DNA from 4 places in the Occallatibacter sp. FHG110214_02 genome. Region 4 is predicted to be linked to each of the others. Evidence: predicted binding sites of a transcription regulator. Region 4 holds the regulator's gene; each other region holds the start of a gene.
The links. Region 4 encodes LexA, which represses DNA repair genes until DNA is damaged. Its sites were predicted from a motif close to CANTTCGCTTTTTATTCGC; they were not measured.
Positions count from the first base shown of each region.

Region 1 (5,487 bases), on a different contig from region 4:
CGCGGAGCTTTGCAGCCTTCTCAAACTCGAACTTCTTGGCCGCCTCGCGCATCTCGGTTTCCAGCTTGGCAATGTGGGCATCCACCTCTTCCTGCGAGGCAAATTCCGGCATTCCGGCTGCTTCTTCTTCCAGCACTTCGCCGTATTCCGACTTGAGAATCTGCGCCAGTCCCATCTCCATGGAACTGATGACGGACTTCGGCGTAATGCCGTGCTCCTCGTTGTAAGCCTTCTGAATTTCCCGGCGGCGGTCAGTTTCACCGATAGCCCGCTTCATGGAGTCGGTCATCTTATCGGCATATAGGATGGCGCGTCCATGTACATGCCGTGCGGCGCGTCCGATGGTCTGGATGAGCGAGCCGGAAGAGCGCAGAAAGCCTTCCTTATCTGCATCCAGAATGGCGACCAGCGAAACCTCCGGCAGGTCAAGCCCTTCGCGCAGCAGGTTGATGCCGATCAGCACGTCGTACTCGCCCTTGCGCAGCCCCTGCAGCAGCTTCACGCGTTCTAGCGTTTCAATCTCGGAGTGCATGTACCGGCAGCGCACGCCAACCTCGGTGTAATACCCGGCAAGGTCTTCCGCCATGCGCTTGGTGAGCGTGGTTACCAGCACGCGCTGGTTCTTCTTGGCGCGGTCGCGAATCTCAGCCAGCAGGTCGTCAACCTGTCCCTTGACCGGGCGGATTTCAACCTCCGGGTCAATAAGCCCAGTGGGCCGGATAACCTGCTCAACCACAACGCCGGAGGAGCGTGTCAGCTCATAAGGTCCCGGCGTCGCCGAGACGTAGATGGACTGATGAATACGGTTCTCAAACTCCTCAAACTTCAGCGGGCGATTATCCACGGCTGAAGGCAAGCGGAATCCATAATCCACAAGGTTCTGCTTACGCGAGCGGTCCCCGTGCCACATGCCATGTACCTGCGGAATCGTCGCGTGGCTTTCATCAATAAAGAGAACAAAGTCGCGAGGGAAGTAGTCCAGCAGCGTCGGCGGAGCTTCGCCGGGCAGCCGCCCGCTGAAGTGCCGCGAGTAGTTCTCAATGCCGTGGCAGTAGCCCATCGACTTAATCATTTCGAGGTCAAAGCGCGTGCGCTGGTTAACGCGCTGCGCCTCCACCATGCGCCCCTGCGTTTCAAGCTGCGGAACCCACTCGTTCAGCTCCTTCAGGATGGAGTCGATAGCCTCCAGCTTGCGCTCCGGCTGAATCACATAGTGGCTCTTCGGATAGATAGGCAACCGCGAATACTTCTGCTTCACCGTGCCAAACAGCGGGTCAATCTGCGAGAGCGATTCAATCTCGTCACCAAACAACTCAATCCGGTAAGCGCTCTCGTCATACGTCGGATAAACCTCAATCACATCGCCACGCACGCGAAACGCTCCGCGTCGAAAGTCCATATCGTTGCGCTCGTAGAGAATCTCAACAAGCCGCCGCGTAATATCCTTCCGGCTGATGCGCTGGCCTTTTTCCAGCAGCAACAACATGCCGTAATAAGCTTCCGGCGAACCTAGGCCATAGATACAGCTTACCGAGCTGACGATAATCGTGTCGCGGCGTTCAAAGAGGCTGCGCGTAGCAGAAAGCCGCAGCTTGTCCAGCTCTTCATTGATGGTCGCCTCCTTTTCAATGTAGAGGTCGCCGGCGGGAATGTAGGCCTCAGGCTGGTAGTAGTCGTAATAGCTGACAAAGTACTCAACCGCGTTGCCGGGGAAGAACTGCTTGAACTCGTGATAAAGCTGCGCCGCCAGCGTCTTATTGTGCGCCAGGATAAGCGCAGGCCGGTTGCACTCCTCAATTACCTTGGCCATGGTGAAGGTCTTGCCCGAGCCGGTAACGCCAAGCAGAACCTGGTGCTTTTCTCCCGCCGCAAGGCCGCCAACCAGCTCATCGATAGCTTTGGGCTGGTCTCCGCGAGGCTTGTACTGTGTGACTAATTGGAAGTCCATTGCCCAATTAGTATACAGCAAAAGCGAAAATTAGGCGAAAAATTGAAAGGAGGCTGCTTGACAATCCATGGTCGAATATCTACTATCGCTTCTCATCAAGGGTCGAATGTCTTCCATGGCGAAAAAAGAACAGCAACGCGCAAATCTCCTGCAGGGCACGCTGGACATGCTCATTCTGCGAACCCTCCTTTACGGGCCCGCGCACGGCCACCAGATTGGCAAGCACATTCAGCGGACCACAAACGACTTCCTGCAGATGCAGCATGGCTCGTTGTATCCGGCTCTGCATCGCCTTGAAGAGCGTGGTTGGGTCATTTCCAGGTGGGAGATGGCTTCGGACCGCAATCGCGAGTTCAAGTACTACCGCCTGACAGAGAAAGGCAAAAAACAGCTCGTTGTAGAAGAGTCCCAGTGGAAGCAGATGACGGAAGCCGTGGCGCGCGTAATGTGGCCCGTCGCAGAGGAGGGCTGAGTATGCGATGGTGGCAAGCCGGAAAACGAAATGCGGACCTTGCGCGGGAAATCGAGTCTGACCTGCAGCTTGAAGAAGAAGAGCAGCGCGAAAACGGCCTGTCGCCCGAAGAGGCACGCTACGCTGCCCGGCGCGCATTCGGCAATCCGGTTCTGGTTCGCGAACAGGTTCACGAGGCATGGGGATGGGCTCCTGCTGAACATCTGCTTCAGGACCTTCGTTACGCCACCCGTCAGCTATGGAAGTCGCAGGGATTCAGCGCCGTCATCGTGCTCACGCTTGCCCTGGGCATTGGCGCAACAACAGCAATCTTCACGCTAGTCTACGACGTGATGCTACGCCCCTTGCCGTTCGCGCAGGCGGACCGCATCGTCACCGTGCAAGAAAAGGTAGCGGAGTGGAGCAATCTCTATCCAACCCTGCCAGTGAGCGCAAATCATTTCACCTTCTGGCAGCGAAACAATCGCAGCTTCGACTCCATGGCGCTTATCGAGCAGGGCTCCATTCCACTCGGCACCGGAGACCATCCCGCGCAGGTCGGTGCAATGTGGGCCACGCCGGGAATCTTTTCTGTGCTCCAGGTGCAGCCGCAGTTGGGCCGGGCCTTCTCTCAGAGTGAAGGGCAGCGCGGCAACGATCATGTAGCCGTTCTGATGTACGACTTGTGGCGTGAGCAGTTCAGCAGCGACCCCGGTGTTGTGGGCAAAACCATCCTGCTGGACGGTCTTTCTTACACAGTGGTCGGAGTGATGCCCCGGTCGTTCCGAATGCCGTCCATCAACACGCTGGCAACAATTGGCGACAAAAGCCGTGTAATGCCTGCCGGAGTTCTGGTGCCGCTGACCTTCTCGAAAGACAGGCTGGCAGAAGAGATGGGCGACCTGAATTACTTCGGACTGGCCCGGCTGAAAGCAGGAGTATCCGTGAGTGCGGCAACGGCAGAGTTAAACGCGCTGCAGCACTCCATCAGCGCCAATCTGCCCGCCGATGAAAAGGCGACACTCTCCGCCGCGTTGGTACCTTTCCAGCAGATGCTGGTAGGAAACAACCGGAAACCGTTGCTGATGCTATTGGCGGCTGTGGCGGGTCTCCTGCTTGTGGGCTGCGTCAATGTAACCAACCTTCTGCTTGCCCGCGCTGTTGGACACCGGCAGCAAATGGCCATCGCTGCTGCGCTGGGCGCACGTCGCGCCGAACTGGTCCGCATGGCAATTCGCGAAATCGCGGTGCTGGCCGTATTGGGTGGCGGAGCAGGAATCGCGCTGGCAGCGGCGATTGTTCCCATGATGCGGCAGTACCTTCCGCCGGCGCTGGACTTTCGGGGCTCCCTACATCTGGATTGGGCCGGAGCCGGTTGCGCACTGATTCTGGCCGTGCTGGCAACGCTGCTCGCAGGCGCAGCGCCGGCGTGGATGGTCTCCCGCACAGCGCCGCAGGAAGTTCTGCACAGTGAGGCGCGTCTGGCCAGTGAATCGCACGGAAGCAGGCGCATGCGTCGGCTGCTGGTGGGGATTGAAGTCGCCGTCAGCGTCGTACTTGTATTGATGACGGGATTACTGGCCACAAGCATGGCAAAGCTCATGCAGGTAGACCGCGGATTCGCTACGGAGCGAACCATCACAGCCGCCATGAACCTACCGTCCAGTTCTTACGTAGACGGACAGCATCGCGCAGCGTTTTACAGGGAAGTTCTCGAACGCATCGGTCATTTGCCCGGAGTGGACCATGCCGCGTTTATCAGTATTCTGCCGCTGAGCGGCGACGGCTGGGGAGACATGGCGCGGGTTGCGGGAGACAGCCGTCCGTTCACGCAATTACCTCTGGAAAGCTTCCGCTCGGTAAGCCCGGAATACTTCTCCGCAATTCATCTGCCTCTGATTGCCGGGCAGGTCTTCGGTCCAAGCGACTGGGATAAAAATCTCGCGCTCGTATCAGAGAAAACCGCACAAACACTGTGGCCTGGCAAGAACCCCATTGGGCAGCAGTTCAGCCGCGGCGACCCGGCCACAGAAAAGCCCTTTACGGTCGTGGGTGTTGTCGCAAATGCCCGCACTGTCTCCCTGGCAAAGCCGGACCCGATGATGGTGTATGTCCCGTACTGGTACCGTTGCGAATCAGAGGCCGGGATCGTCGTGCGAACGCATCTGGATATCTCTGAGATGGCGGATGCGGTTCGGCAGGCCATCTGGAGTGTTGACCGCAACGTGCCGGTTCCAACCGTGCGCGCACTAGGCAGCATTCTTGCGGACTCCGTGGCGAACCAGCGTTTTGAAAGGAACCTGCTGCTCCTGTTCGCCGCCAGCGCGCTGCTTCTCGCCGGGCTTGGAGTCTATGGGGTAATCACGTACTCGGTAGCGCAGCGCCACCGAGAAATTGGTTTGCGCATGGCACTGGGAGCGCAGCGTGCAAATGTTTATCAACTGGTGCTCCGCGATGGGCTGTTTCCAGTTGCGGCTGGTGCGGTTGCGGGTGTCTCACTGGCTTTCGGGGCAGCGCGCCTGGTCAACAGCCTTCTCTTTCAGGTGAGTCCGTATGACCCAGTGCTGGCTGTTGGAGCCATTGGCGTGCTGCTTGTCGTTGGAGCCGCCGCTTGCCTGTTCCCGGCCCGGCGAGCCGCTGCAATCGAGCCGATGCAGGCTCTGCGTGCGGAATAATTCCTTGCGCGAAAGGGAAGGCCTGCCTCACACCCGCGGCGGATACGGATAGCTCGCCATGTGCGCCCGGTAGCGATGCTCCCGGATGCCATTCACAATGGCATAAATTACAAAGCCGATAAGCAGCGCCGGAATCCCAAACAGCCAGAAGGGAAACAGCACGCGGTTGCCGCCTACGGCGGCAGAGTGGTCGATATCCGTTGAAGCAAACATGGCTACGACATTCTGGCCGACGTGAACGTTATTGCGCAGGTGCAGCGCGCTGAAGATGTTCACCGAATTCTGTTCAATGGAAGCATTCGGAAGTGCCGTCACATCGCTGAAAAAGCTCACCACATTCTCATGAACGGTTGACCCGATTCGCGCATTGCCGAAGAAAATCACCAGGTTGCCATTGACTTCTCCCTCAGCTT
Region 1 is NZ_JBZYWK010000024.1:17,929-23,415, reverse strand. Features, by position in the region: gene uvrB (excinuclease ABC subunit UvrB) at 1-1,948, opposite strand, end outside; gene AC5S3R_RS17345 (PadR family transcriptional regulator) at 2,064-2,420, shown strand; gene AC5S3R_RS17340 (ABC transporter permease) at 2,423-5,074, shown strand; gene AC5S3R_RS17335 (hypothetical protein) at 5,102-5,487, opposite strand, start outside.
Region 1: uvrB (excinuclease ABC subunit UvrB) is a predicted target of LexA. The motif match lies at 1,972-1,990, and genes of this name have one in related genera.

Region 2 (5,487 bases), on a different contig from region 4:
CCACCGAGGTATACCGACTCAATGGCACTCGTCAGCAATCACTGATGGTGTACTCACCCAGCTATGGCAGTCCATTGACTCCCGTGGTCGGGGCGATTCAGGTCGCCACGAGAAATCAATTTTCTCGCTCCGTGTTTGAATTTCCGGCAGCGGCAACCCAGATAAGTGTTGAGCACGAGCTGCCACATCACTGGCATCCATCGGCGAGCTTTACGTATGCCGAAGACTGGGGAATCTTCCGGTCAAGGAACATTAATGCTCCTATGGTTGGGAGCAGCACCGGTGTTCCTCCTGATCCAACTTCGGCGCTTTTGGCGCCAAGGCCAATTGCTCCGAATGAAAACATCTTTCAGTATGAAAACACCGGTCACCTCAGAGGCAATTTGCTTGACCTGGCTCTCTCACAAACAGGCTACAAGCGATTCACACTTAATTTGAGCTCCTACATAGTACATTTTAGATCAGACGCTCCTCTTCAGATTGCTCCGCCCCAATCCAGCTACACCAATGCAGGCGAATCCTCACGCCCTGATTGGCAATCCAGTGGCGGCTCCATTCAAGGAACTCTGAACCTTCCCTGGAAAGTTCTGCTGTCCAGTCAACTAGCTGCAGACAGCGGTAATCCATTCAACATTACAACGGGGACGGATGCGAACGGAGATGGCACATTCAATGACAGGCCTTCCTATGCTTCTGTTCCAGGGCCTGGTGTCTACAGCACTTCCTATGGATTGCTTACCGCAAACACGGTGAATGGTAATGTACCCCGCAACCGTGGCACGATGCCGAGTGTCTGGCATCTGTACGGTAATCTGAGCCGCGCGTTTCTGCTCAACCCGAAGGATAAGGCCCATCCGTTGACTCTCACATTCAATGCGCGTGCATCCAATTTGCTGAACCACACGAATACAACCGCTGTAGGCACTGTTCTCTCGCCTACGCTCGGCGAGCCAATCTCCGCAGAGGCAGCTCGGCGCGTAGAACTCGGCGTACGGTTTACTTTTTAGTGTGCGCGATCCATGGATCATCATAGAGCGATCCCAAAGTGCGTTGCAGATTCTCCTGGTATACGGGAGCGTGGCTCAATAAGCGCATTGGCCTGTTCTCGCCAAAGGAGACTGGCAACAACGGATATCAGTGACAACATGCCTTTGCGGAGCTCATCAAATTTCCAGGTCGATTTGTCGAGCCACTGGAGCTACCTCCGTCGCAAAATGAAAATGCTACTGGGGAGCAGACCGTGAAGCGCATTGTGAATTCCGACGATACAGTTGACTCGCAACATACGGTCCTGAGAGAGAATCCGACCTTCCTGCTGTACCTTCAACTGGTTATAGGAGTGGCTCGGATTCCACCCAGGAGCGAATGTGTGCCTTTCGGACTAACCTTCCACCTCTCCATGGTTTTGAAGAATGTCCGAAGATTTGGACCGCTGAGTCGCTTCCAGTCCGCTAAAGATGGGTAGTTGGGAATTACTGGCGGTGTGTAAAGAGTTGCGGGATAGACGAATTTTTCCATTACATCTTCCACTGCAGGTTTCATTCTTTAACTTCTCCATAAACTACATGTCATATTCGCCATATATTCGCTTATAATCTATAGTTATGAACGACGCTTTGCTGGAGCCTCAACCCGCAGCGCTGCGCAAAATTGTTCATGTGGACATGGACGCGTTCTATGCGTCGGTGGAGCAGAGGGATGATCCCGCGCTCCGTGGCAGGCCCGTGGTGGTGGCTTGGAAGGGAAAGCGCTCCGTTGTCTGTGCAGCTTCTTATGAAGCAAGGCAGTTTGGTGTTCACTCTGCCATGCCCGCTGTAACGGCGGAGCGACTATGCCCGCAAGCAATCTTCATTCCGCCTGACTTTACCCGCTATAAGGCTGTCTCTCATGCTGTGCGAGAGATTCTGCAACGTCACACAGACCTGATCGAGCCTTTGTCCCTGGACGAGGCCTATCTTGATGTGACGGAAAACAAAACAAGACTTCCAACTGCAACGAAGGTAGCTATCGCGATTAGGCAACAGATTCGTGAAGAGCTTTCTCTTACAGCATCCGCCGGCGTCGCCCCGAACAAGTTCCTGGCGAAGATTGCCTCAGACTGGAAGAAGCCGAACGGTCTCTTCGTGATTCAGCCGCACGAAGTGCAGTCCTTCCTTTTGCCCTTGCCGGTAGGGCGTATCCCGGGCGTAGGGAAAGTCACAGAAGCACGCATGATTCAACTCGGCATCCAGACCGTGGGAGATATCCATGCGATGGATGCGGCCACACTTAAAGCGCACTTTGGCCGTTGGGGATTGCGTCTTTATGAACTGGCACGCGGGATTGACCACAGCCCGGTTGTTCCGAATCGCATACGCAAGCAAATATCAGCGGAAGATACCTTTCAGGAAGACCTGCCTCTCACCGTATGCGAGCCACATATCCGCAGGCTTGCAGAGAAGGTATGGGCGGCCTCGCGGCAAAATGCACGCGGTGCCAGAACAGTTGTCCTGAAGCTCAAAACAAAGGAGTTCAACTCGCTTACCCGTAGTCTGACACCAGACGCGCCGCCATCCTCTCAGGAAGAGCTCATCGAGATTGCGCTTCGTTTGTGTGAGCGTGTAGGACAGGGAACTCACCAACTCTATCGCTTGGTTGGTGTGGGGCTAAGCAATTTCCAATCTATGACCGAGCATTAGCCGGAGGAGCTAGTCTTGGAAGGAGTCTTAGCCTAGTGCCCTTTTGTCTATGAGCAGAACCTATATCCGGCTCCGTCGCGGGTTAGGAGTCGTGGAAAGGAAATCGAAAGAGGGGCAAGCTGAGCGGAAATACATTTTTGAAGAAGATCCGAAGAGTAGAGATCATTGAGCGTACGTGACATCTTCGTGTCGTACGCCTGGACAGATCGCACCTGTTAACGGTCACTGCATGGGTCGTTGGCATTGCAGAGAGTCGCACAGAAGTGACACCTGCCAAGCGATCGTTCGCCTCATCCTTGCTTGCACACGAAAAGGTCTGCATAATCCTGAAATGTAGGCTGATGCTTTTCGATATGCGGAGGATCTTCAATGAAGAGAATCACAGTTGGAGCAGGATTCGCTTTTACTACACTGCTTTTGCTGCCGACCATTGCAACGGCACAACAACTCTTCATTGACGGAACAGCAACCTATCGTGAACGCATGGCGCTGCCCCCAGATGCGGTCTTTGAGGCGACACTCCAAGATGTCTCCGAAGCTGATAAACCGGCGGTGGTGATTGGGCAGACCCGCATAGAACGACCTGGCAATCCTCCCATTCACTTTACTATCAGCTATGACTCATCCGAAATAGAATCCGATCACCTATATTCAGTACGAGCGCGAGTTGTATCGAAGGGACAGCTCCTATTTACTACGGATCAGAGCTATCAAGTTCTGACGCAGGGGCATGACAGTAAAGCAGGGACTATCTTAATGCGGCGCACCTCAGGCCCGTCAGGAGAGATCTTGACCGAGAGAAAATCCGTGCCGCTAAGAGGGACACATTGGAAGCTGATTGAGTTGGAAGATAAAGAAATCCTGTCTGAAAACCTACCCAAAGAAGCCTACCTCGTCTTTCAACCGAAAGGTCGCGTGACAGGTTCAGGGGGATGTAATCGCCTGACGGGGACTTACGTTGCGAAGGGAAGCGCATTACGTTTCAACAGCGTCGCAGGTACGATGATGATGTGTATACGTGGAATGGATATCGAAAAAGAATTCTTGTCTTCCCTAAAGCATATAAGAACGTGGAATAGCTCAGACCGGCAACTGGAATTGTCAGATGAGAACGGAAAAGTGCTAGCTCTTTTTAGAGCACAGGCGGCAGAGTTGGATAAAGTATTGCGCTAGCAATGCTGCTGATCTGTGTAGGAAAGATTGTCCTGCATTAGGTCCGTGAAGAATGATGGAACAAGTTACGAAATCTCGCTGAACAAGGTATGCTAAATGCCGCATATTATAAGAAATACTGCATATAACTTCGCTAAGACGGTTGCGAAGCCATTTGGTCTATACCCGTTCTTTGGTTCCTATCGCCGCCATCTGTTGAGCTTGTTACTGCGACAAAATGTGAACTGCGTGCTGGATGTCGGTGCTCATTTTGGAGAATGGGGAACCATCCTCAGAGATATTGGTTACCGAGGGAGAATTATCAGCTTTGAACCAGTTAAAGCATCGTTCGCAAAACTGCAAAATGCCGCACGGGGGGATACACGCTGGGATATATGCAACTTTGCGCTTGGGGCTGAGAATACCAGCCAGGAAATTTATCTCTATCAAGCGAGTGACTGGAATTCTTTCCTGCAAGCCAGCGATCATGCAGATGATTCCTTCCCTCATCATGCAGATGATCGAGGTCGTGAAGTCGTTATGGTTCGGAGATTGGAGACAGTGGTTCCAGAGCTTGATCTGGCGAACTCTCGGATATATTTGAAGCTCGACACACAAGGATACGACAGGAGAGTGGTTATTGGAGCAGCGAGTGTTCTTGAGAAGGTTGTGGCAATGCAAAGCGAGATGCCGGGGATCAGGCCGCTATATCGGGAACAGCCCGATATGCTAGAGACACTTGTCTATTACCGTTCGCTTGGGTATGCCCCAACCGGATTCTTTCCTCTTAACCTTGAAAAGGACGGAACGACGGTAATTGAGTTTGATGTCGTGTTAGCTAGATTTACTCAGGACTCTTACCGCGCGGAGTTATGAGTGAAATCTCGGACAAGATCTGCTCTCCTTTTATCTCGTCACGCTGGATAAGAGCCTCCTTTTGACCAGAATCAAGAGAGCGGGCGCGATGGCGATGCGCTGACTTCTATGGCTTATGAATGGACAAGAGATAGATGTGTTTTCCTCTGTAACACTGCTACATTCATGTACAGCACTGTGCAGACAGTACCCTTCGACAAGAGCGCCATTTTGCGAGTTGATCCATTTATGACATAACTAGTGGTTGATGCTGCCAGATACTAATCATTCGCAGGTGTTCATTCGGCAGAAGGGCGCAGCACGATAGGAAGAGTAACAGCGCTTGTGGGAAAGATGTTAATCCCTAAATATCAGGCCTGCTTCCAAACTTTAGGCTAGCGCTCTACCTCAAATCGAGGGATGCTTACCGCGAGAAAGATCAGCAACTATTCCTAGCAAAATCGATAGTTTTTAATGGATAATCCAATCGCTTAGCCGGAGGATAGTCGATGAAATTGTTCAGTAACCCAGCCGTGAACATCTTAGGTACTGACCTGCCCCCAGAATCCGTTGGGGATAACGCCGAACGGAACCTCGGGCTTTATCGTGGATAATTCTTCAATCGCAGCAGGAGCCCAAATATACTTTGTCAATTACGGCCCCGGCACGGGAGTGCAGATCTCACAATCGAATCTACAGTGAATTCAAGAAAGCGGATTTAAACAAGTGGCTGTAATGTTTGTGCGACGGGATTACAGCCACCGAGAAGCTTTGCTTAGGACTCCATGCAATCATGCCACTC
Region 2 is NZ_JBZYWK010000002.1:108,717-114,203, reverse strand. Features, by position in the region: gene AC5S3R_RS02570 (outer membrane beta-barrel protein) at 1-1,007, shown strand, start outside; gene dinB (DNA polymerase IV) at 1,605-2,678, shown strand; gene AC5S3R_RS02560 (YbaY family lipoprotein) at 3,048-3,851, shown strand; gene AC5S3R_RS02555 (FkbM family methyltransferase) at 3,948-4,706, shown strand.
Region 2: dinB (DNA polymerase IV) is a predicted target of LexA. The motif match lies at 1,571-1,589, and genes of this name have one in related genera.

Region 3 (5,487 bases), on a different contig from region 4:
CGTTGGGCTGGCTGCAAAGAATGCGATTCTTATCGTGGAATTCGCTAAACAGCGGGAAGACGTTGACCATGTACCGGCAGAGGAGGCGGCGGTGAGCGCAGCCAGAACTCGTCTCCGTCCGATTCTGATGACCTCGTTCGCCTTCATCCTTGGCGTTGCACCGCTTGCGGTGGCACAGGGAGCCGGGTCAGAGATGCGTCAATCACTCGGTACGGCTGTATTGTTCGGCATGCTTGGAGTGACTATCTTCGGGCTTCTATTCACACCGACGTTCTACACAATCGTCCGGAAATTCAGCAGGAGGAACGCATGAGCCGCTCCCATATCAGTATCGCTAGAGTAGGCCTGAGCACTCTTGTGTTGAGTCTGCTTCTCGAAGGATGCATGGTTGGTCCGAAGTACAAGGCGCCAACACCAGCGCTTGCGCCATTCCACAATAAGGTCGATACGCCCGCAGCGGGGAATGCTGCTGCGCCAGCGCTTGATCATTGGTGGACTGGCTTTAACGACCCGCTATTGGTAACCGTAGTTCAACGGGCTCTCGACCAGAATCTCGATCTTGAGGCCGCGTTGACGCGCGTAAACCAAGCGCGCGCCCAGGCCGCGGGTGAAGGCGCCAAACTCTACCCCACAGGAGAGTTTGACGCTTCGGCAGCCGCAGAGCGCCAAAGCCTTCAGGGAAACCTCGGTAGCATTGCTGGCAGCTACCCGACCTTTAGGCGTGACATCCACGAATACACCATCGGTCCATCAGCAAGTTGGGAACTTGATGTCGCTGGAGGATTACGCCATAACGCTGCAGCGGCTCGCGACGAGGTTGAAGCTGCGGAGGCGGATAGGATTGCAACGCGAGTGATGGTGGCTGCGGAGGCAGCAGACGCATATCTGCAAATCCGGGGCTATCAAGCTCGCTTAGCAGTCGCCAAGAATCAGATCGAGACGGATGAGCATCTGCTCAAGCTCGTAAAGAACCGGCTCGACGCTGGTGCTGGAACTGGTCGTGAAGTTGCAGAGGCTCAAGCGTTACTCGAACAAGCGCGCTCTACGATACCTCTACTCCGTTTGGCGCTCGAAAAGCAGTTGAATCGCCTCGATGTTCTCGAAGGAGTTCAACCAGGAACTTACTCTCAGGAACTCGAAGCCACCGCGCCGATTCCATCTATCCCCAATATCAGCAGTCCAGAGCCGACCGATGTACTGCGGCGGCGCCCGGACATCATCGCAGCTGAGCGGCACCTCGCGGCATCCAATGAGCGCATCGGGGTCGCAGTGTCTGAATACTATCCGAAGCTCTCGCTCACCGGGGTTCTCGGTCTCGACAGTTTGAACTCTGGGCATCTGTTCACGGAGGAAGCATTTCAGCCGGGTGCAATCGCTGGGTTGCGTTGGCGTCTTTTTGACTTCGGTCGAGTAGACGCCGAGGTCAAACAAGCGAAGGGCGCAAATGCGGAGGCCCTTGTTGGCTATCGCCGGGCAGTTCTGCACGCTGCCGAAGATGTTGAAGACGCTCTGGCAATGCTGACTCAGACCGAGGCCTATGGTGCAGAATTGCAGGCTCAAGTGCAATCACTCGTGAAAGCGCGTGACCTATCAGAGCAGGCGTACCGTGCCGGGTCAATCACACTCACAGACGTGCTCGATGCAGATCGGCAGCTCCTCACGGCACAAGATGAACTCGACGCCAACCGAGCAGATTCTGCACGCGCCGCGGTTGTAGTGTTTCGGAGCTTTGGCGGTGGATGGAGTGTTCCTAATTAACGTCACCTGACACGCGGCAGGTAATTCAGCGATGCCGCCTGCAGAAGTCCACAAGTTTGAGCCATCCGGTCGAAGAAAGAATGCGATGGCTCATTTTCTCACCCCTGACTGGCGTGTTAGCGAGCCAGTGAACAACCTCAAACGAGTCATTGGAGGAATCATGGCAAACATATCAGAAGTGAAGGATTCAACCTTCGAGGCGGAAGTTCTTCAGTCGCAGGAGCCAGTCCTGGTTGATTTCTGGGCGGGCTGGTGCGGACCATGTCGCGCAGTCGCGCCTGTTGTAGAAGAGGTGGCAACAAGCTACCATGGCAAGCTCAAAGTAATGAAGATGAACGTCGACGAAAATAACCAGACGCCGGCGCGCTATGGTATCCGCGGTATCCCTGCTCTTCTAGTCTTCAAGGACGGAAAGATTGCTGATCAAATCATTGGGTGCGTTCCAAAGGAACGAATCGATGAGAGTCTGAGCGGGATTCTCTAGCTTGATACGGGCTTGGGAAGCGGTAGAGGTTTATCGCTATCGCTTCCTTAACCGGTTATCGATCCAATCGGGCTACAGATCAAAAAGAGATGACGATGGTTCTGTATCAGCCTGAAAGTTGCTAAGGCCGACGCCTACTAAGCGATAGAGTTGGTCCGGACCAAGTTCAACTTTTTCGCGAAGACCCAATGCGATCTACGTAAGCTCTTCGCATGAGGAGATGCGCGAAGACAAGCTGAGGCTGCGAGTCATGGAGCGAAATTCTTTTGTCTTGAGTTTCAATACCACCGTTCGCGCTCCTCGGGCATTTTCACGAGATGCGACCCACACATTCTCTCCGAGACGGCGAATATGCGACTCACATTCAGATAGTGGAATATCGTCCTGAAATGTGTCTTCCGCAGATATCTGCTTATGAACTCGGTTGGGTACAACTGGATTGTGATCGATACCTCGTGCCAGCTCGTAAAGACGTATTCCCCAACGGCCAAATTCTGCTTCCAGTTCACGCACTTCCATCGAACAGATGTCGCCAACAGTTTTGATGCCGATTTCCGACATCCTCTTCTCCGTGACCTTACCCACGCCAGGGATACGGCCCACAGGCAATGGCAATAAAAAGCTCTGCACTTCGTGCGGTTGAATCACGAAGAGGCCATTGGGCTTCTTCCAATCGGAGGCGATCTTGGCCAAGAACTTATTAGGAGCAACTCCTGCAGAGGCGATCAAAGCAAGCTCTTCGCGAATTGTACTGCGTATCGCTTTTGCGACGAGCGTGGCCGTAGGAAGACCGGTTTTGTTGCTTGTTACGTCGAGATATGCCTCATCCAAGGAAAGTGGCTCGATCAGATCTGTATGTCTCTGGAAGATCTTCCGTATGGCCAGCGATACAGCTTTGTAGCGAGGAAAATCAGGTGGCACGAAGATGGCATCAGGACACAGACGCTCAGCCTGAACTGCAGCCATCGCCGAGCGCACGCCATAACGCCTGGCCTCATACGAAGCTGCGCACACGACAGAGCGCTTTCCTTTCCATGCAACTACAACGGGCTTGCCTTTGAGAGAGGGATCGTCACGTTGTTCAACCGACGCATAAAAGGCATCCATGTCGACATGTACGATTTTGCGAAATCCAATGGCTTCCAGACTGGGGGCGCTCGCGGGAACAGCGGGCGTGCTGGGCACAATCGTAGTCATAGACATTTCGCTACTCACCATAAACTTCGGTTCTCCGGCATTCGTCCTGGTGTTTTGCTCGGTCCCTTATGATGATTTCCGCTACAAGCATTCTCGCATATTCGCTATTTATTCGCCATGCGGATTTGAACCTATCTATAGTGACTCTGAGCATGCGGCGGCTGCGCGAACATCAAGTCTCATCAAAAGTTAAGGCAAAGAAAAGGCGAACAAGGTAGAATATCTCATGGACTTCCCCGCAGAACTGTCCTGGGCCCACCCGGTCACTGCCGAATGGTTCATTCGCCGCTTTGGTACTCCGACTGAACCACAGGTGCATGGCTGGCCGAGTATTCTTCTCGGTAAGCCAACTCTGATTTCTGCGCCAACTGGTTCAGGCAAGACACTCGCGGCATTCCTTGTTTGTATTGACCGTCTGCTGCGCCGAGCAATCGAGGGCTCGCTGGCATCGACGACTCAAGTCATCTACGTCTCGCCACTGAAGGCGCTTTCCAACGACATCCAGAAGAACCTCGCAGAGCCTCTGCAGGAGATCCAGCAGCTTGCACTAGAGAGAGGCTATCTATCGCAGGAGATTCGGACCGCCGTGCGCACCGGCGACACGCTTCAGAAGGAACGTGCAGCGATGCTGCGCAATCCTCCCCACATACTTGTCACTACTCCAGAATCGCTATACATCCTTCTAACCTCCAAGCGCAGCCGCGAGCATCTCGGCCATGTAGAGACGATCATCGTTGACGAGATCCACGCAGTCGCTGACGACAAGCGCGGCTCCCATCTAGCCCTAACTCTGGAACGCCTGGAAGCACTTGTTTGCGGCGAAAACAGGTTATCTCCAGGTGCCTTCATTTCTGGACTCATCTCCCCTCCGCAAAGGATCGGTCTCTCCGCAACCCAGAATCCCATAGAACTCGTCGCAGATTTCCTCACTGGCGTTGGCCCCGGACGAGATCGCGCATCCATCGTCCAGGTAGGGCAACGACGCACTATGGACGTGGCTATCGAGGTCCCGACAGTCGAACTCACCTCTGTCACATCGCAAGCCATGTGGGAAGAGATATTCGATAAGCTTGCGGCCTATACCGAAACTCATCGCTCCACCCTGGTTTTCGTGAACACACGGAAGCTGGTTGAAAGAATCTCTTTCGCGCTTGCAGAGCGGATCGGCGTGGAAAACGTCGCCGCACATCATGGTTCACTGTCACGCGCGCTGCGTCTTGACGCGGAGAGGCGTCTGAAACGTGGTGAGATCAAGATTCTGGTGGCCACAGCGTCGCTTGAGCTTGGAATCGATATTGGCAATGTTGACCTGGTTTGTCAGATCGCAAGCACGCGCTCCATTTCGGTCGCCATGCAACGAGTCGGACGCGCTGGGCACTGGCGTGGCGCCATACCGAAAGGAAGGCTTTTCGCAACAACACGGGACGACCTGATCGACCAAGCTGCGCTGGTACGCAAAATGCGGCGTGGAGAGTTAGATCAGCTCGAAATTCCACCGCAACCAATGGATGTTCTCATGCAGCAGATTGTCGCAGCTTGTGGAGCAGAACCGTGGGAAAAGATGTCGCTGTTTCATGTCCTACGACGTGCCTATCCGTATCGGGAACTCACTGCGGCTCAGTATGAAGAAGTAGTCGGAATTCTCTCTAACGGAATCCAGTCAAGCCGTGGACGATACGGCGTATACCTGATGCATGATGGTATTCACGAGGAACTTCATCCGCGTCGTGGCGCCCGGATGATTGCTATCTCCAATGGGGGCACGATCCCGGACACCGGGCTATTTAATGTGATCCTGCAGCCGGACGAGATCCAGATTGCCACTCTCGACGAACACTTCGCAGTCGACTCCAGTCCAGGAGATGTGATCCTTCTCGGAAACACCAGTTGGCGCGTGCAGAGGATCGATCCATCTGGAAAAGTGCATGTCGAAGACGCGCACGGAGCCCCTCCCAGTGTTCCATTCTGGACGGGAGAGGCGCCACAGCGTACCGACGTGCTCTCAGATGCAGTCAGCGAGTTACGAACGGACATCTCACAACGAACCT
Region 3 is NZ_JBZYWK010000005.1:229,299-234,785, reverse strand. Features, by position in the region: partial or broken gene AC5S3R_RS07150 (efflux RND transporter permease subunit) at 1-313, shown strand, start outside; gene AC5S3R_RS07145 (efflux transporter outer membrane subunit) at 310-1,758, shown strand; gene trxA (thioredoxin) at 1,919-2,242, shown strand; gene dinB (DNA polymerase IV) at 2,438-3,439, opposite strand; gene AC5S3R_RS07130 (DEAD/DEAH box helicase) at 3,666-5,487, shown strand, end outside.
Region 3: dinB (DNA polymerase IV) is a predicted target of LexA. The motif match lies at 3,537-3,555, and genes of this name have one in related genera.

Region 4 (5,487 bases):
GTCGTAGCAGCTTCTGCGGCGATTCGAGACTCGCTCGCTGGCCTGCCTGCTGTCGAATTGCAAGTTAGCCAATTTGAGCCTGTTGGCGGATCGATTTTTACTGACTAGGTTTTCTACAGTGCCAGTGCCTCAAACTATGTTACCCCGGTTACGTTCGTGAGCGTTCTTCGACGGAATCCCGCACAAAAGGCACTATTTATCGGCGCGTGCAGGCCAGTTTCATACTGCGAAATTTGGTTACTTTTTGGTTACCTAAGATTTCTTGCTTCAAGTGGACAAAACCCATACTCTACGCATCGTGGGCAGTTCTGGGGGAGGGCTGCTCTAGCGCCCGAGATTCCTTGATGGGGATCCGGGCGCTTTTCCTTTGCAGTGCGTTTTTGTTCCTCTAGGTCTTTGATTTTCCGCTTCGTTGCTCTTCCGAATGCCCCCTTTGCGACTTTCTGCTTCTCTAACGCATCCCATGAGAGACTGGTTGCAGAGAAGCCGGCTTGAGTCGGCAGATGCACGAAGGAGGAACATGGCGGGAGCAGGTATCTTGGAAGTAACGGATGGTAGCTTTGAGCAGGAGGTGCTGCAGAGCGAGCAGCCCGTTCTGGTAGATTTCTGGGCAGGTTGGTGCGGCCCCTGTAAGATGATTGCGCCTTTTGTGGACGGCATTGCCGCCCAATATGAGGGCAAGATCAAGGTAGCGAAGGTGAATGTGGACCAGAATGGCGCCACCCCCTCGCGCTATGGTATCCGTGGCATCCCTGCGCTTTTGTTTTTTAAGGGAGGCAAGGTGGCTGACCAGATTGTTGGTTATGTCCCGCAGGAAGCGATTGCCGAGAAGGTTGAAAAGCTGATTGCGTAACGGCGCTCAGTGATTCGTGGTTAGAAAGACATAAGGCCCGGCATTATGCCGGGCCTTTGCTTTTGTTGATTATGTGGACGGCTTCCTGAACGTTGTCTCAGTGGTACTTTCTTAAGACACCCAGCACGCGTCCCTGAATGGAAACCTGGGAGGCTGGTATGTAGATAGGCTCCATCTCCAGGTTTGCCGGTTGAAGACGCACTGTTTTCCCCTCAGCATAATAACGCTTCAGCGTCGTTTCCGCACCGTGGACCAAGGCAACCACAATCTCTCCCTGCCGTGCGACATTGGTGCGCTCTACGAGCACATAGTCGCCACTGATGATGTGCTCATCGCGCATGGAGTCGCCGCGCACTTCGAGTGCAAAGACATCGCGGTTGCCCACTACATCATGCAGGGAAATACTCTCTGCTGCCTCATTTGTCTCTACGGGCCTGCCGGCTGCGATGCGGCCCGCAAGCGGGAGCCTATCGCTGGTACGCGAACGCGTTCCAGGCGGTAGTAGGTCAATCGAGCGGCTGCGGTTGTGTACACGGTCCAGAAGGCCCTTTTTTTCGAGGTTTGTGATGTGTTTGTGCACGGTTGCGAGGCTCTTGAGCCCCATGCCGCGTGCGATTTCCTCGAAGGAGGGGGAGTAGCCATTGCGGCTCACAAAGGATTCGAGAAAATCGAGGACTTCCTTCTGTCTACGGGTAATAGCCATGGGCGCATTATAGCGAATAAAAAGCGAATTGCAAAAAAATAAGGAGCAGAAAGTAAGGCAATAACAAAAACTCTTGAGATGTGCCTGAGTTTTGTTATCTCTTTGTCCGCTCTTAGTAGACGCCCATTTTGAAACTTATAAACTGCGAATCCCATACATGGAATTCGCTCTTATCTTTTCTGCTTTCCAATCTTGTCTTCAAAAGATTCTCACGCGATGGTGGAGATGCACACATGAGAGCTTTCTTATTCAGATGGCTTAAATGTGGACAAGCTACTGCATTAAGACAGGGCGCAGGAGAAAAGGTTTTTCATGAGACTACTGATTGCCGAAGACGATCCAGCGCTGGGGGTATTTCTCTCGCGCGGCCTTGAGTCCGACGGACACCGGGTTCGACTGGCCCAGAACGGAGCTGAGGCCTTGGCCGCATTCCGAGAGGATTTTCCCGATCTGACGATTCTTGATCTAAATATGCCGGTTATGGATGGCGAGCAGGTGTTGGAAGAACTACGTCGGCTGGATGCGGATCTGCCAGTGCTTGTGCTGACCGGGCGCACGGAGCTTGAAACACGGGTACGTTGTCTTGATCTTGGCGCGGACGATCTGATGAGCAAACCCTTCAGCCTGCATGAGTTGCGTGCCCGTTGCCGTGCCCTGCTGCGCCGCAAGAGGGAGGCTCGCCTAGTACTTCGCGCGGGTGATCTGGAGGTGGATCGCATGGAGCACTCTGTACGCCGTGCGGGCCAACCCGTCTCGCTTACCAACAAAGAGTTTGCACTTCTTGAGCAACTGATGCTCAATCGCGGCCAGTGTGTCTCGCGTGTTGATCTTCTCGACTCGGTTTGGAATATGGAGCCGGCGCAGACAACCAACATCGTAGATGTTTATGTGAACTACCTGCGTCGCAAGCTTAAGGATCCTCCGCCCGGCCACTTGGTGCGTACCGTACGCGGGCAGGGGTACCGCATCCCTTCGGATGCTGAGCTTGCGTTGCCCCCGGTGGCGATAGTCGATCCTTCGGGAACCGGACCTATCGCGAGAATCGCGTCTCAGGCCTAAGCCTAACTATTTTTGCAAAGGAGAATCGCTCATGCCGCAACCCGCCTCATATTTGAATCATGGCTCGCTGCCGTTTAGCCCCTCTTCTGCGTCTATTTCGGCAGCACGGTCACGTCAGCGTACAGTTCTTGTGGTCAGCACGGATGCTGGCTTTCGGCAACGGTTGCGCGATGTGCTTGTGGGGCTTCGGTGGCAGGTGCGTGAGGCTGTAAGCGGAGCGCAGGCCTGGGCAGAAGCCGATGCTGCCGCGCTTGAGGCGGTCATTGTCGATTCCTGGTTGCCAGATCTTGATCTGGGAGAATTCCTTCGGGAGTTTCAGGCAGTTTTTGCAGGCGTGGATATTCTGACAGCAGAGGGAGAGACTCCTGTTGAGGGAACGCGCAGCGCGTATCGACAGGAGTTGCTGTATGTGTTGCGCAGCAATCAGAGCATAGGCGCTGAATCGGTGGATGTTTCAGGGGCTAGCCGGTCTGACACGGCGGCTTGGAATACGGCACCTGTTGTGCTTGAGGCAGCTACTTCTGCAACCTTTACGAAAACGAGTTATGCTCCTGCGCTGGTTTCACAAACAGTTAATTCTGTTACGCCACAGGTGGAACGCCTTCCCGAGCTGATTGGTAATGCGCCGCAGATGCTCGAAGTAAGTCGCCGCATTCGTCTCGTTGCCCCTCGTTCAACACCTGTGCTGATTGAGGGGCCCACGGGCACTGGCAAAGAACTGGTGGCTCGCGCATTGCATCGTCTTTCCCCGCGCAACCGAAAGCCATTTGCTGTTATTAACTGCGCGGCAATTCCGGAAGCGCTGCTCGAAGCTGAACTCTTTGGCCATACGCGCGGCGCCTTTACGGGGGCGGTGCAGGGAAGACAGGGGCGCATTGAGGCGGCAGATGGAGGCACGCTCTTCCTGGATGAGATTGGGGAGATGCCGCTGGCCCTGCAATCGAAGCTACTGCGCTTTGTGGAGTGTGGAGAACTGCAGCGTGTTGGCGATAACGAAACCATCAAGGTGGATGTGCGGATTATTGCTGCTACACACCGACCGCTTGCGAAAAATGCGACTGAGGGTATCTTCCGCTCAGACCTCTACTATCGTCTTGCGGTTTTTCTCATTCGCACTCCCGCGCTGGCTGAGCGCGGTTCCGACCTGCAACCGCTTGTGCAGTACTTTCTTGACAAGCTGGGACGCGTGGAGCCAGTGAAGCGCATTGACGCGGATGCGATGGCCGTATTGGCTTCCCACGCATGGCCCGGCAATGTACGCGAACTGCAGCATGTGCTTGAGCGTGCAGCAATTCTCGCTGGCGACGCGCCGGTAATTACAGCGAACGAGATTGATTTTGGTGCTATGACGAATTGACTGTGCGTGTGCATGGGAATGACTGGAGGAAACGATGCAGATTCAAACGATGATGAGCGATCAACTAGCGCGATACCTGGATCTTGCGGCTGATGAGACAAAGCTTACTGCGACGAATATGGCGAATGTGGACACGCCTGGATTCCGGGCTATGGGCTTTGATTTCGAGACCGAGATGCGACAGGCAATGTTTGGAATAGAAGAGGGCATCGTTCCTTCCCGTCCGAAGCTGCGTCCAGAAGAAAACCTGATCACGCGTCCTGATGGTAATAATGTTTCGATGGACCGCGAGAGTTTGCATATGGCGGAGTCACAGTTGAAGTACAAGACGGGGATTGCGCTTATCAAGCAGGAGTACCAGACAGAGATGGACGCGATTCATGCGGACAGTAAGTAGTATGTCTATGCTTGCAGCGGAATCTTTAGCAGATTTGCCAGGAGGAAGAGGCAGGAAATGAATTTATTTGGATTGATGGAGACCTCGGGGAGTGCTATGCAGGCGGAGCGCATGCGAGCTGAAGTAGTCGCAACGAATATGGCCAATGCGGAGACAACACGTACGGCCGACGGAGGAGCCTATCACCGTCAGCATGTTGTCTTCGCCGCGAATGGCAATGATCCAGCATTTGCACAAACCATGAATGGAGTATTGGATGCGCCTGCACCGCTCCCACTTCTTCCGTTGCCGGGAATGAACACGAATGAGGGACCAGCAGGTGGCGTGCACATTGCGCAGGTGGTGCAGGATCCTGCCGCGCCTCTTCGCCGTTATGACCCTGGCCATCCGGACGCTGGCGCGGATGGTTATGTCGAATATCCCGACATCAATCCTCTCACGGAGATGGTGGATCTGATGGGAGCCACTCGTGCTTATGGACTGAATGGCTCTGCGGTACAGGCTGAAAAGAGCATGATCGGCACAGCGCTCGATATCGCCAAGGCTTAGCATTTTCACGGAACTCATCTAAAGGGAGAACAAGAATGTCCGCAGCAGCTATCCAGGCTATTGCCAGTAGCATCAATAATGCGATGTTGACCAACGGCATTCCGACTCAACTGCAATCGGCCCAAACTTCGCAGCTTTCTGGGTTTGTGCTCCCTGCAGATGGCTCAGAAACGATGCCCTTTGCCGATTTGCTTACGGATGCGGTTGGTGAGGTAAATCGCTTGCAGGATACGGCGCGTTCCACGGTGAAAGGGTTGATGACGGGCACCGGAGTGGATGTGCATCAGGCGATGATTGCAACAGAAAAAGCCAACATGGCTTTTGAGCTTGCACTCTCGGTTCGCAACAAAGCAGTGCAGGCCTATCAGCAGGTTATGAGCATGCAATTCTAGGCGTGCAAGTGATCCGCAGGTGAGAGCGGAACTGAACGGACGAAATCTTTCTTCAAACCAGCTTCATTAGCACAAGGTGCATACGAGCATGGCTGCAGGAACACAATTAGAGATGAGTACGCCGCCTCTCAGAGATGGCGAAACCGGCAAGGCGCAATGGGCCGGGAGAGTAGGCGC
Region 4 is NZ_JBZYWK010000025.1:45,734-51,220, forward strand. Features, by position in the region: gene thrB (homoserine kinase) at 1-108, shown strand, start outside; gene trxA (thioredoxin) at 521-853, shown strand; gene lexA (transcriptional repressor LexA) at 951-1,556, opposite strand; gene AC5S3R_RS17795 (response regulator transcription factor) at 1,869-2,615, shown strand; gene AC5S3R_RS17800 (sigma-54 interaction domain-containing protein) at 2,647-3,972, shown strand; gene flgB (flagellar basal body rod protein FlgB) at 4,007-4,369, shown strand; gene flgC (flagellar basal body rod protein FlgC) at 4,427-4,918, shown strand; gene fliE (flagellar hook-basal body complex protein FliE) at 4,954-5,310, shown strand; gene fliF (flagellar basal-body MS-ring/collar protein FliF) at 5,423-5,487, shown strand, end outside.